Regions from separate parts of the Allobosea vaviloviae genome, predicted to be linked through region 2. Evidence: predicted binding sites of a transcription regulator. Region 2 holds the regulator's gene; each other region holds the start of a gene.
The links. The regulator PhoB, encoded in region 2, activates phosphate uptake and scavenging genes when phosphate is short. The targets are predictions, from matches to a motif close to TGTCATNNANCTGTCAT.
Positions count from the first base shown of each region.

Region 1: a site for PhoB is predicted at 1,227-1,243, ahead of BHK69_RS18205 (RNA degradosome polyphosphate kinase). Genes of this name have one in related genera too.
Region 3: a site for PhoB is predicted at 1,012-1,028, ahead of BHK69_RS18540 (Orn/Lys/Arg family decarboxylase). Genes of this name have one in related genera too.

Region 1 is NZ_CP017147.1:3,967,308-3,969,573, reverse strand. Features, by position in the region: gene BHK69_RS18205 (RNA degradosome polyphosphate kinase) at 1-1,107, opposite strand, end outside; gene BHK69_RS18200 (TetR/AcrR family transcriptional regulator) at 1,281-1,883, opposite strand; gene BHK69_RS18195 (hypothetical protein) at 2,176-2,266, shown strand, end outside.
Region 2 is NZ_CP017147.1:1,749,158-1,751,423, reverse strand. Features, by position in the region: gene BHK69_RS08170 (TIGR03862 family flavoprotein) at 1-678, opposite strand, end outside; gene phoB (phosphate regulon transcriptional regulator PhoB) at 820-1,518, opposite strand; gene phoU (phosphate signaling complex protein PhoU) at 1,693-2,266, opposite strand, start outside.
Region 3 is NZ_CP017147.1:4,050,452-4,052,717, forward strand. Features, by position in the region: gene BHK69_RS18530 (mannose-1-phosphate guanylyltransferase/mannose-6-phosphate isomerase) at 1-389, shown strand, start outside; gene BHK69_RS18535 (hypothetical protein) at 514-738, opposite strand; gene BHK69_RS18540 (Orn/Lys/Arg family decarboxylase) at 1,071-2,266, shown strand, end outside.

The sequences.
Region 1 (2,266 bases), 2.2 Mb from region 2:
GAACTGCACGACGACGTCGAAGCTCTCATAGGGATGGTGGACGATCAGGTCCTTCTGGCGGATCGCGGCAAAGCAGTCGCCGGCATGTTCGCGAATGCGCTCGGGGAAGCGGGCATTGTAGGGCTTGAACTTGAGGTCGGGGCGGTCGACGCCCACAAGCTGCGAGAGCTCGTTGAGGCCGATCATGCCGGCGACATCGACGATCTCGTCGTGGTCGACCTTGAGCTCGCGCACGATCAGCTTGCGCAGATGCGCCGGCATGCCGGTCGAGACCTCGAGCCGGATGACGACGCCGCGCCGACGCAGCTTCAGCATCGTCTCGAAGACGCGCACCAGATCCTCGGCCTCCTCCTCGATGTCGAGATCGGTGTCGCGGATGACGCGGAACGAGCCGGTGCCCTTGACGTCATAGCCCGGGAACAGCTTGCCGATGAACAGCGAGACCGCATCCTCCAGCGTGATGAAGCGGTGCAGCCCCTCGCGGCCGAGATCCGGCAATTCGATGAAGCGGTCCATCTTGATCGGCACGCGGATCAGCGCGTCGAGCTGGCGCCCGTCGCTGATTCTCTCCAGTGCCAGCGCCAGCGTGAAGCCGAGATTGGGGATGAAGGGGAACGGGTGCGCCGGGTCGATCGCCAGCGGCGTCAGCACCGGAAAGATGTAGTGGAGAAAATAATCCTCCAGCCAGACCCGCTCCTGCCTGCCGACCTCGTTGGGACCGAGCAGGTGAATCTTGTTCTCGTGCAGATCGCGCTTCAGCTCGACCCAGCGCGCCTGCTGGTCGTCTGTCAGCGCCGAGACCGCCTTGCCCAGTTCTGCGAGCTGCTCGGCCGGCGTCAGGCCGTCCTGGCTCTTCGTGACCACGCCGGCCTTGAGCTGTTCACGCAGGCCCGAGACGCGGACCATGAAAAATTCATCGAGGTTGGCGGCCGAGATCGAGAGGAAGCGCAGCTGCTCCAGCAGGGGGTGATGGCGGTTCGAGGCCTCTTCCATGACGCGGCGGTTGAACTGCAGCCAGGACAGTTCGCGGTTTATGAAGCGGGTGGGCAATTGCCGCAGCGGGGTATCAGCGCCGTGGGCGTCAATGGCGGGGATGTCGAGATCCATGATTTCTGCCGTTCGCGCGTTCATCTGCTTCGCTTTTGCCCCTGCCGCCGCGTGCCGCGTCAATTTCGCCGCGTCAGTTCCGCCGCTTCGATCCCGGCCGCTCTTGAAGCCACCCTAGCGTGACGGTTCAATGACAATCGATCCCGGCCTTCATGTCCATCGCGCCTTGCAGATCACGGCTCAGGACCCGGCCGCGGCTTGATCAGCCCGTCCACGAACAGATCGAGCACCTTGGCCATGGTCTCTTCGATGTCCGCATCGGCGACCTGCCAACTCGGGAAATGGCCATCGACCAGCATGCGCGCCAGACCATACACCAACGCACGCGCCGCGATCTGGATCAGGTGCCGGTCGTTGCAACGCAGAAGCCCGCGTTGCGCCGCCTCCAGCAACAGGGCTTCGATCTGAGCCTGGATTTCGGCGTTCTCCCGGCCCAGCGACGGCGAGCCCTCGAAATCGATCGAGCGCCGTGACGAGATGATTTCGAAATGGGTCGGATTGCGTCTGGCCCAATCGAGATAAGCCCGCCCGATGGCGCGTATGCGCAGCATCGGATCATCATCCACCTCCTGTGCCAGCGCCAGCGCGATTTCGGCCCTGAAGCGCCGCATCGCTTCCTCGGCCACCGCCGTCATCAGCGTCATCTTGTCCGGGAAGTGGCGGAACGGAGCGGCCGGCGAGACCCCGGCCAATCGCGCTGCCGCCCGGACACTGACCGCAGAGAGCCCCCCCTCTTCGGCCAGCTTGAGCGCCTGCTCGACGAGCTCCTCGCGCAAATTGCCGTGATGATAGGCCGGACTGCCCTCACCCGCCTCGCGGTCTCCGGTCCGAGTCGGTTTCACGGTGCTCATGGATCGAAGCTAGTGCACGTTCCAGAGAAGGAGGAAACCCGCCGGCACAGGAGGAAACCCGCTCCGAAAGTGCTGAGCGCGGGCTTCTTCGCATTGCAAATCAGGCCAAGCGCCATCGCATCACAATTATGTAATCATCGATTACATTCGTTGCCTACAGCGACCGCCGGTGCAATCGTCGCTCATAGCGACGCACGCCTCTCACCAAACGGCACCAATGACCATTGCACGCAACGAGACGATCGCACGCAACGAGCCGAAGCCATCATGTCCGGCTGGCCTGCTGGAAGGCTGGCCCCTGCTGGGAC
Region 2 (2,266 bases):
ACGCTCACCGAAGCGAATGACGATGCGCTTCAACGGCGCGCCACTGAAGCGCTCGCGCATCGTCGCCGACCAGGCCACCGTGAAGCCGCCATTGGCCGGCAGCAGCGGCGCGACGGTGACTCCGCGCTCCACGAGTCGAGGCGCCCAGCCGCCATCTGAGCCAAGGCGCGGCCAGCTCGCGCCGCCGAGCGCCAGCAAGGTCGCGCCGGGCCGGATCGTCTCGACCCCGCCGTCGCGGGTCTGGAAGGCGAGCGCGCCATCGGCGCTCCAGCCGGTCCAGAGCCTGCCCGGAGCGAATGTCACGCCTTGCCCTTCCAGCCGGCGCAGCCAGGCGCGCAGCAGAGGCGAGGCCTTCATCGCCTTGGGAAAGACGCGCCCGCTCGTGCCGATGAAGCTGTCGGCGCCGAGACCGTCGGCCCAATCGCGCAAAGCCTGGGGCGGGAAGGCGCGGATCGCCGGTTCGAGCCAGGCCTGCGCGCCGCGATAGCGCGTCAGGAACTGATCCAGCGGTTCGGAATGGGTCAGGTTCAGCCCACCGCGGCCGGCAAGCAGGAATTTACGCGCCGGCGAGGGCATGCGGTCATAGACCGTAACGGCGTGGCCGGCGGCGGACAGCCGCTCGGCGGCGATCAGGCCGGAGGGGCCTGCGCCGATGATCGCGATGGATTTGTTTTGCATCGGGAGGGCTTGGGGCCGGCGGGCGCGCGGGTCAAGCGCGATCGTCCATGCTCGGGCTTGACCCGCGCATCTCATGCCGAACCGAATGGCGCTTCATGCGGCTGGAGATTCTCGGGTCAAACCCGAGAATGACGCGCGCTTTCAGCCCCGCGCGAAAGTCTCGTCGAAAGCGTAGCCCGCGCCGCGCACGGTGCGCAGCGGGTCCTTGGCGTCACCGGGCGTGATCGCCTTGCGCAGGCGCCCGACATGAACGTCGACCGTGCGCTCGTCGATATAGACGTCGCGACCCCAGACGGCGTCGAGGAGTTGTGCGCGGGAATAGACCCGGCCAGGCGCCTGCATCAGGAATTCGAGCAGGCGGAATTCGGTCGGGCCGAGATGCAATTCCGCGCCGGAGCGGCGGACGCGGCGCGTCGTGCGGTCGAGCTCGAGATCGCCGGCCGCGAGCAGCCCGGCGACATGGCCAGGCTTCGCCCGGCGCAGCAGCGCCTGGATGCGCGCGATCAGTTCAGGCAGCGAGAACGGCTTGACCACGTAGTCGTCAGCACCGGTGGCGAGGCCGCGCACGCGCTCGGTCTCCTCGCCGCGGGCGGTGAGCATGATGATCGGCACGCGCTCGGTGTCGCGGCGCGTGCGCAGGCGGCGGCAGAGCTCGATGCCCGACAGGCCCGGCAGCATCCAGTCGAGCAGGACGAGGTCGGGCGTGTGGTCGCGCAGATGCAGTTCAGCATCGTCGCCGCGCGCGACGCTGTCGACCTCGAAGCCCTCGGCTTCGAGATTGTAGCGCAGGAGCAGGGTGAGCGGCTCCTCGTCCTCGACGATCAGGATGCGTGCGGGCATGTCTCGGTTCCGTTCTTGGCATTCAGCCGACACACACCGTCATGCTCGCCCTTGTGGCGAGCATCCATGTCTTGAACACAGGTCTCGACCGGCGAAGACGTGGATGGTCGGGATGATCCTCGGGACAAGCCCGAGGACGACCCTGACGGGAAAGGTGCCGGTGCGTTCATTCCATCAGCTCCCCGTCACCGCCTCGACATTGATGTCGGTGGTGTCGAGCTTCGGGCGGTTGAGATCGAGCGACTCGCCGGTGACGAGATAATGGATCGTCTCGGCGATGTTGGTGGTGTGATCGCCGATGCGCTCGACGTTCTTGGCGCAGAACAGGAGATGCGTGCAGAAGGTGATGTTGCGCGGATCTTCCATCATATAGGTCAGCAATTCCCGGAAGAGCGAGGTGTAGAGCGCGTCGATCTCGTCGTCGCGGCGCCAGACCTCCATGGCCTTCTGTTCGTTGCTCGCGGCATAGGCGTCGAGCACGTCCTTGAGCTGGGCCTGGACGAGGCGGCTCATATGCTCGAGCCCGACCACGGCGCGATGCGGCGGCTGGAACTGGCCGGAGATCGCGACCGCGCGCTTGGCGATGTTCTTGGCGAGATCGCCGACGCGCTCGATGTCGGCAGCGATGCGGATCGCCGAGATCAATTCACGCAGGTCGTTCGCCAGCGGCTGGCGCCGCGCGATGGTCAGGACCGCGCGCTCCTCGACATCGCGCTGCAGGTTGTCGAGGCGCTGGTCGGCGCTGATC
Region 3 (2,266 bases), 2.3 Mb from region 2:
ACGTCGTGGCTCTGCTCACGGCAAATGGCGAGCCGGAAGCCGGCAGCCATCGCGAAATCCACCGGCCCTGGGGCAAATACCTTTCGATCGATCTCGACACGCGTCACCAGGTCAAGCGCATCACGGTCAAGCCCGGCGGAGTCCTATCCCTCCAGAAGCACTACCACCGAGCCGAGCACTGGGTCGTGGTGCGCGGAACGGCCGAAGTCACGCGCGATGACGAAACCATCATTGTGCACGAAAACGAGTCGATCTACCTGCCGATCGGCTGCGTCCACCGCATGGCAAATCCCGGCAAGATCCCGCTCGATATCATCGAAGTCCAGGTCGGTTCCTATCTTGGCGAAGACGACATCATCCGCATCGAGGATATTTACAAGCGATGCTGAGGTGAGGGGGGCGGGGCTTCTCTCTCGTGCGGGCTCGTGATGAGATTATCCGGCCCTGCCAGCTCTTTTGGACATTGCTTGCCTTCCGCGAGATGACCGGCAAGACAAAAGGGCCTGCCCAAAACTACTCTTCACCACGCCGTTGCAGTGCAAGCTGGTGGAGTTTGCGCGCCGAGGATGCGTCGGTTTCGCACTGATCGATCATCATCGCGAGCGCGGCCAGGACGATGTCCTTTTTCGAGGCGTCGGGGTGTTCGGCGCGAACTGCGTTGAACAGGTCCTTCGCATCTGAATAATGATGGGTGAGCCGAAGCAGCGTCGCATTCAAGCTCTTGCTCTTGGACGGCATGTCGGAGCCCTTCGTGCTACTAGAGCAACTTCCGATCCGATTGGATCGTTCAATTGCTCTAGTTCATTGTTTTAGCGCGTTTTCTTCATGCGAACTGGTATCCACTTCGCTTGAAAACGCTCTGGCTCGGCGCGCGGCGGTTGAGGAAGACCGTGCCTTTCGCCGCGTGACAACTCAGTTCGAACGCTCGTTTCGGGAGCTAGCCTTCGATGTCGTCGATCGTCAAGGCGGCGCCAACCTGCTCGATCGACATCGTCACATAGTGACAACGATAGTCGCCGGACTGTCATGGAACTCACCGACATCTTCGGGATCGAGCCAGCGGAGCAGACATGGACTATTTCAGGCGCTTCACCTTTTTGTTCGCGACGCCGAGTTTCGACGCGGAGGATCTCGAAGGCATAAGGTTCAACCAGATCGTCGATGAAATCGAGCGGTCCGGCTTCGAGGTCGTGAAAGCCCGCAAGCTCGAAGATGCCGAGATCGCCGTGCAGACCGATGCCGCCATCGGCTGCATGGTCGTCGACTGGGGCAAGAAGGGCCTTGAAGGCAAGACGGCGGCCCTGATCAATCTGATGCGCCGCCGCGGGCTGGACTTCCCGATCATCCTGCTGATCCGCCGCAAGCGCTTCGAGGATCTGCCCGTCGAGGTGCTCGACTTCATCGACGGCTATATCTTCCTGTCCGAGGAGACACCGCCCTTCATCGCCAAGAGCCTGATCAGCCGCTTGAAGCAATATGCCGAGACGCTGAAGACGCCCTTCTTCGGCGCACTGGTCGACTATGCCGAGGAGGGCAATCATCTTTGGACCTGCCCGGGACACAATGGCGGCGTGTTCTACAGCCGCAGCCCTATCGGCCGGGTCTTCATGGAGCATCTCGGCGAGGCCGTCTTCCGCGACGACCTCGACAATTCGGTGCTCGATCTCGGCGACCTCCTGACCCATGAGGGCCCGGCCCTGAAGGCGCAGAAGGAGGCCGCCCAGATTTTCGGGGCGGAGAAGACCTATTTCGTCCTCAACGGCACCTCGACCTCGAACAAGGTGGCGCTGGCTGCGCTCGTGACCGATGGCGACCTTGTCTTGTTCGACCGCAACAACCACAAGGCGGCCCATCATGGCGCGCTGATGATCGGCGGCGGCATCCCGGTCTATCTGCCGACGATCCGCAACGCCTGGGGGCTGATCGGCCCGATGCGCTGGGACGCCTTTGACGAGGAGGCGCTGCGCGAGCGCATCCGGACGCATCCGCTGGTCAAGGACCCCGACGCCTGGCAAAAGCCGCGCCCCTTCCGCGTCGCGGTGGTCGAGCAATGCACCTATGACGGCACGATCCACAGCGCCCAGATGATCCTGAAGCGCATCGGCCATCTCTGCGACTACATCCTGTTCGACGAGGCCTGGGCCGGCTTCATGAAGTTCCACCCGCTCTATGCCGGGCGCTTCGCCATGGGGCTTGCTGATCTGGGGCCAGACTCACCCGGCATCATCGCGACGCAGTCGACGCATAAGCAGCTGGCGAGCTTCTC